DNA from 2 places in the Halobacillus sp. K22 genome. Region 1 is predicted to be linked to the other one. Evidence: riboswitches for the same ligand, from Rfam matches in the RefSeq annotation. Region 1 holds a riboswitch; the other holds the start of a gene.

The links. Region 1 has a riboswitch for S-adenosylmethionine ahead of ACTWPM_RS15835 (phosphoadenylyl-sulfate reductase). Riboswitches for the same ligand answer to the same signal wherever they lie in the genome.
Region 2: linked by a shared signal. The riboswitch ahead of ACTWPM_RS13035 (methionine ABC transporter ATP-binding protein) and the one ahead of ACTWPM_RS15835 (phosphoadenylyl-sulfate reductase) in region 1 are both predicted to bind S-adenosylmethionine.

What each region holds. Positions count from the first base shown of each region.
Region 1 is NZ_JBQQCN010000024.1:17,829-21,439, forward strand. Features, by position in the region: gene cysC (adenylyl-sulfate kinase) at 1-324, opposite strand, end outside; gene sat (sulfate adenylyltransferase) at 342-1,496, opposite strand; gene ACTWPM_RS15835 (phosphoadenylyl-sulfate reductase) at 1,510-2,241, opposite strand; SAM riboswitch class I at 2,347-2,447, opposite strand; SAM riboswitch class I at 2,615-2,719, shown strand.
Region 2 is NZ_JBQQCN010000017.1:37,846-41,456, forward strand. Features, by position in the region: gene ACTWPM_RS13030 (DUF302 domain-containing protein) at 998-1,381, opposite strand; SAM riboswitch class I at 1,577-1,691, shown strand; gene ACTWPM_RS13035 (methionine ABC transporter ATP-binding protein) at 1,833-2,861, shown strand; gene ACTWPM_RS13040 (methionine ABC transporter permease) at 2,851-3,513, shown strand; gene ACTWPM_RS13045 (MetQ/NlpA family ABC transporter substrate-binding protein) at 3,525-3,611, shown strand, end outside.

The DNA of each region.
Region 1 (3,611 bases):
ATAAGGAGAGATAAAAGCCGTCAGAACGATCGATCCGCTGTCAGCAAAGAGCTTCGCGACCTCGCCGATCCGGCGGATATTTTCTTTTCGGTCCTCTGCTGAAAAACCAAGATCGCTATTCAGCCCCTGCCGAATGTTATCCCCATCCAGTAAGTACGTTTGCAGACCTTTTTCGAACAACTGCTTATTGACTAAATTCGCAATGGTTGATTTCCCGGATCCAGATAAACCGGTCAGCCAGATCACTCCGCTATGGTGTCCGTTCTTTTTTCGATAATCGTTTACATTTACTGCAGCATCATGCCACGTGAGATTGGATCCCATATCCATCATCCTTTCCGTTATGAGTCAGTGGTTTGTTTATCTCGTAGTCCTTCAATCAACGTTTCAACGACCTCGGGACGGCTGAACGTTTTTGGCGGTTTTTCGCCATTTCTAAGCAGTTCACGTACTTTTGTACCGGAAAGAATGACGTGGTGTTTGGCATCATGCGGGCACGTCTTGTGAGAAGCCATTGCTTCACACGCCTGGCAGTAAAAACTGTGTTCAAAGAACATTGGCGTTATTCCCAGTTCATCCTCTGTGAAATGACTAAAGATTTTCTGAGCGTCGTAGGTACCGTAGTAATCGCCTACTCCAGCGTGGTCACGGCCGACAATGAAGTGGGAGCAGCCGAAGTTCTTACGGACAAGACTGTGAAAAATAGCTTCTCGCGGGCCGGCATAGCGCATAGCCGCACTAAAGACAGCAAGCACTACACGATTCGCCGGATAGTAGTTTTCGAGCAGCACCTGGTAGCTCTTCATCCTTACATCACTCGGAATATCATCGCTTTTCGTTTCACCGACAAGTGGATTTAAGAACAGTCCATCTACCGTTTCCAAGGAAGCTTTCTGAATATATTCGTGAGCGCGGTGAACCGGATTACGGGTTTGGAAGCCGACGACTTTACTCCAGCCCAGCTCCTTAAATAAGTCTCTCGACTGAGCAGGGTCCAGGTAGAATTTTTCGTCATGTTCTTTCTCGGCCCGCTTTGTCAGCTCAATTTCACCGGCAACGTAATAGTCCGGACGGCCGTAAAGTTTATTTACGCCAGGATGCGCGGATTCTTTGGTTAAGTACACATTCTCTGCTTCTTTTTCTTTATCCGAAGAATAGACTTCACTAATTGTGATCGTACCGTAAGTCGTACCGTTTTGAACGAGCGCAGCTTTCTGTCCCGTCTGAAGCTCATTGGCCTGTTCTGTATTTACAGGCAGCGTAATAGGAATGCTCCATGGTGTTCCGTCTTTCAGCCTCATATTCTCAACGACGGAATGATAATCTTCTTGATTCAGAAAACCGGTTAAGGGGCTGTAGGCTCCGTTCCCGATCAGTTCTAAATCACTTAAAGCCATGGCATCCAGTTCAATTTTTGTGGTAAGGGCTGAAGTGTCAGCCCCTTCGTTTATTTGATTGACAAGCGTCCCGCCGTGGGGAGCGATAATTGTAGACATGTGATTTCCTCCTTTATTCACTCTCGTTGTTACCTGTCGTATGAAGACCGCACTCGGTCTTGTTAAAGCCTTTCCATCGTCCGGAGCGGTCGTTGCTATCCGCTGCAAATGTGCAAGGGATACAGCCGATACTTGGATATCCTTGATCATGCAAATCATTGTAATCCAAGTCGTTTACTCGGATATATTGCCATACGTCGTCCCATGTCCAGTAGATAAGGGGACAAACCTTAATTGATTCAAATCGATCATCTTTATTAACAAAATTGGTATGGCTTCGGCTTACCGACTGTTCGCGCCGCAGTCCGGACACCCAGGCTGTGGCCCCGCTCAATGCTTCTTCCAGCGGTTTAATTTTACGGATAAAGCAGCATTTGTCCGGCTCTCGTTTCCATAAGGCTGAGCCATGTTTTTCGGCTTGCTGATCCAGTGTTAATTCCGGTTTTTTCATTTCAATATTCAAGTCAGGGTATTTTTTCTTCACCTTATCGATTAAATCGTATGTTTCCTGAAAATGAATTTCCGTATCAAGAAAAACGATGTGGGCATCTTTTTTAACTTTTGCTATTAAATCTATGAGTACAATTCCTTCAGCACCAAAGCTGCAGGCGTAGGTAATCGAAGAACCATAGGTATCATAAGCCCATTTCAGTACTTCAAGTGCCCCCTTGGTTTCCCCTTCAGGGCCCAGATTTTCAAAAGGATCGCCTGTGAACTCTTCGTAAGTTATGGCTGGATTGGTCATTTTTATCCTCCCTTCCCACAAAACAAATCATTATAAAAATCAAAAACCTCTCTTCCCGAGAAAAAAGAAGAGAGGCGTTCAGCAAAAATAAGCCAGCGTCTCATCTTCTCATCTTTCAAGTAATAGCTTGCTGGAATTGGCACAGCGTCTGTTGACCCGTTGCCGAGGCTTCAAAGGGCCAGTCCCTCCACCTCTCGAGATAAGAAAACGATGATTGAATTTTTTTGAAATGTGATTGTTTTAAATCTTATGCTCCTTTTTATTATATGTCAATGCTTAATTTAAATATTCTGTATTTTTAATAATTGTGCTTGACAGGCCTTGCCTTTCCCCTTTAGATTGAAAAGTATCTTAATTTTAAAAATTGAATAAATCCTTATAGAGAGCCGGGGAAGGAATCTGGTCCGTTGATCCCGCAGCAACCTCTCCTAGTTGGAGAAGGTGCTCATTCCAGCAGACATTGTCTGAGAGATAAGGTTAAGCTATTCAGCTTTTCACCTCTTCCTCAGGGAAGAGGTTTTTTCTTAGCCTTTTTACAGGATTCTCTGTTAATAATTGTAATTTCTGCTCTTATGAACTTCCGTATTGATCTTAAAATTAAGCTCCCTATTGTGGAAGACTCAGTTTCAAGATAACCGGGGTCCGTTACGTTAAATGGAGAAGGGCTGGTGGGGAAATAACTCGCTTTCCTGTGGGGGAACTGGCAAGCCTCCTCAGTCGTTTTCACTCCCTGCGGGGTCTCGCCTAGCTCCTTCTCCCACGGGAGTCTCATCATTTCCCCACCAACCCAACATGATTAAGAAAAACGGACCCTTCCAGAAGAGAATAATTTCCCTGCTTAATCTGGGTTAAATGCTTTTATGACAGGCTATTGGGTGTAGTTACATCCTGAAAATAGGTAGAAAACCACATAGTCTAATTCATCATTATGCAGGTGATGTTGGAAATGGTATTGAGTCTCTGATTTGGCAAGGTCCGGAGGGGGACGATGTAGACTCCTGCGGGATGAACATGATCGGTGAGATCCCGGAAGGCGAAGCCTGAGGAAGCTCACCTCATGCCCGCGGAAAGCGAGTCGTTCCCTGGAGCCCCTTTCTCCACAAAACATTTCGAAACTGAGTCTTCAACTAACCGGCCCTATTGTGTAATAAGCTTTTAATGAAAAAACAACAATAAATTTAACAAAGAAGTGACTTTATTCATTTCAGGTCCATATAGTGTAAGAATTGAGATGGAAACTGCTTAGAAAACAACTCGTTTTTCTTTGCTCTGTAAGCCTGGTCAGGAATACATAACAGCTAGATTTTTTTAAACATAAAACCTAGTAAATCAATCAGAATAATAAATTATAGAAACAGGAGTGTTGAAAC
Region 2 (3,611 bases), on a different contig from region 1:
TTTCGAGATATCTAGTGAGAATTAGGTCCTGCGGGGGACGATTTCGCTTTCCGGCCCTGCACGACGCAGGGTCGTTCGACGTTGCCACACGACGTGGCGTTCTTAGTCGAACTTCTTCCGGGGTAAGCTTCCTCAGGCTTCGCCTTCCGGGATCTTACCGATCATGTTCATCCCGTTCTTACACTTTTATTAATCCTAAGCTTACATCAAGGCATAAACGACAAGGAGAGGCTATCCAGCTCCAGCACCTAGCGTCTAGTGAGACTTCCCTCACTTCTGTACGATAAGGCAACATCGAATCGCTCCGCTCTTCGTGTTTTCTTTATCTCCGCCAGCTCAGTCCAGTCCATACGCCGCTGCCCAAGGTGCTTCCGCTTTTAACCGAGGAGTCTTCATCGTCCCCCTACGGACCTAGCCGAATCAGAAACTCGAAACCACTTAACCCCCTGTTTGCTTGGTGAGAAAAAAGCATGGGATAAGGCGTGTATTATTATGCTAGAACGTTGTGGAAAAGCTTGTCATAGAAGTATTTAGGACCTATTTCGAAGGAGAGCATTCTCTCTTCTGGAAGGGTCCGTTATTCTCTCGCGGCAGGGTTGGTGGGGAAATGGCGAGACTCCCATGGGAGAAGGAACTAGGTGAGATCCCACATGGAGTGAAAACGAGCGAGGAAGCTCACCGTTCCCCCATAGGAAAGTGTTCAAATGTGGAATCACCCTGAAAGACACGACCAGCATAAGCCGACCATCAAAAGGATGGCGGTTTTTCCATCCGTTGATGAGCGGCTTATGTCTCGAGTGTCTGGGTGATGGAACAAGACGAGTTATTTCCCCACCAGCCCGCTGCTCATATCGTAACGGACCCAAGATATCTCGAATTCGATTCTTCAAGTATCCGGTCCGATCCTTTAATAAGCTTCTTATGAAAATCACAACCAGATTTAACAGCACTAAATAAAGAGGAGGGATAATTCAATGATTATCCCTCCTCTTATACGTTATACGCTTTGATCCATGCAGTGGATTAATCGTTTCTCAATGTCTTCCGCGAGTCTCTGGATTTGTTCATCTTCTACCAATTGAATGAGGGCAGTTGGTCTAGGCATACCTATCTTCGTCGTGCCTCCTTCAGAGTAAACGACCATTTTACACGGTAAGAAATAACCAGCAAGGGTATTTTCATTAAGAATGCGTTGAGCTTCCTTAGGGTTACATACTTCCAATACTTTAAATTCTTTCTCAAATTCTAATCCTTTTTCATTAAGTTTGTCTTTAATATCAAAATTCCATAATACTCCGAACTGGGCTTCTTTAAGGCTGGCTTCTAAACTTTCTACTGCCTCTTCGATTCCTTTTTCTGTTTCTACTGTGTAATGAAACATGTTTGAACCTCCTTTTTAAGCTCTCGGTTTCAGCATACCCGTTCAGGTATGAAGATAATCGTATATAAATAGATTTAATGATAACTAGCAGGAGATTTAGTGGGGAATTTTTCGAAAAGTTTAGCAGATTAAATTGACAAAGCTGATGAGCTATAATAAGATAATCACCATCCAATTTAAAAACGAATAAATATCTTCTTATCTAGAGAGGTGGAGGGACTGGCCCTACGAAACCTCGGCAGCGGGACTGATGCGTCATCAGAAACTGTGCCAACTCCAGCAGGTGCTTTTTGCACGTGAAAGATGAGAAGAGACGGTTCTCATAAATTACGTATGGCCAGAGCCCCTCTTCTTATCTTTTAAGAAGAGGGGCTCTTTTTATGTTTAACGCTCAGAAGTACATAAGAAAGCTGATAATTGGAAGAATCCAAAAACAAAGGGGGGACCGTTCATGATTGATTTTGAAGGGGTTTCAAAGATCTATGAACACAATGGAAATGAGTTGCGAGCTGTGGATCAAGTTGATTTAACAGTGAATAAAGGAGAAATCTTCGAGGTTATTGGTTATAGCGGAGCAGGAAAAAGCACGCTTGTTCGTTTAGTTAATTTACTGGAATATCCTTCGGAAGGCCGGCTCCTGGTAGATGGTAAAGATTTAACCCAACTATCTAAACCTGAGTTGCGAAAAGTCCGGAAACGAATTGGCATGATTTTTCAGCACTTTAATTTGCTGGAGTCTAAAACGGTACGTCATAACGTGGCATTTCCATTGGCGATATCAGGGGTGTCGAAAAAAGATATTGATGCACGTGTAGAAGAAATTCTGGAGTTCGTAGGCTTGTCAGATAAAGCCAGGCAGTACCCGGACCAGCTATCCGGCGGACAGAAGCAGAGGGTGGGAATTGCAAGGGCTCTAGCCACCTCACCGGATATATTGCTATGTGATGAAGCGACATCTGCCCTTGATCCTGAAACCACCAAGTCTATTCTTAAACTTTTGCGCAGAGTACGAGACGAATATAACATCACGATTCTTATGATTACGCACGAAATGAATGTGGTCCGTGAAGTGTGCGACCGTATCGCAGTCATGGAACACGGACGTGTGATTGAACAAGGATCCATATTTGACTTGTTTTCCCAGCCGGAACATCCCACTACAAAAAACTTTGTAAGAACGGTGATGGAAAATGAAATTCCTGCATCCATCCTGGAGGGGATTGAAAAGCGGGGAGCAAGCCGTCATATTTACCGGGTGACCTTTGTAGATGAAAGCGCGGGCCAGCCTGTACTTTCCCAAATATCGAAGTCCTATGAGGTGGAAGTGAATGTGCTTTTCGGACAGATTACAGAGCTTCAGGGCATTCCGTTTGGACATTTAGTGGTGGAACTTCAGGGAGAAGATAAAGAAATTGTGAGAGCGATCGACTCAATTCAGCGTTCCGTAACGGTTCAGGAGGTGGAAGCACATGCAGGTTAACTTAATGGATTTTTGGCCGAGAATTCTGGAAGCTACCAATCAGACCCTCTTAATGGTCGGGATCTCTCTGCTTGCAGCTACATTAATCGGTCTTCCTCTCGGCATTGCATTAGTAGTTACAAGAGACGGGGGACTGCTTGAAAGTAAACCTATATTCAATGCGCTTAGTTCAGTAGTTAACTTCTTCAGGTCGATTCCATTTATCATCTTACTGGTAGCTATCCTGCCAATTACAAGATTTATTGTAGGCTCATCTATTGGTACAGCCGCAGCAGTTGTGCCGCTTGTCATATTTTCAGCGCCCTATATTGCGCGGCTGGTAGAGAGCAGTCTGCTTGAAGTGAAGTCAGGAGTTATTGAAGCAGCGGAGGCGATGGGAGCGTCACCCTGGCAGATTATCGCGCGCGTATATTTACCGGAAGCGTTGAGTTCCATTGTATTAAACCTGACCATTGCCACGATTGGCCTTGTAGGTGCTTCGGCAATGGCCGGATTTGTAGGCGGCGGTGGTCTTGGTGACTTGGCTATTTCTTATGGTTATCAGCGTTTTGAGACGGATATCATGATTGCGACCGTACTTCTTCTCGTCGTCATTGTGCAGATCACTCAAACAGTAGGAAATTTTGTATCTAAAAAAATTCGCAGACAATAGGAGGTCTCATCATGAAAAAATTATTTATTTTATTAAGTTTAGTAGCTGCCATTGGAACCGTATTAGCGGGGTGTTCCAGTGAAAGCAGCGGAGCAGAA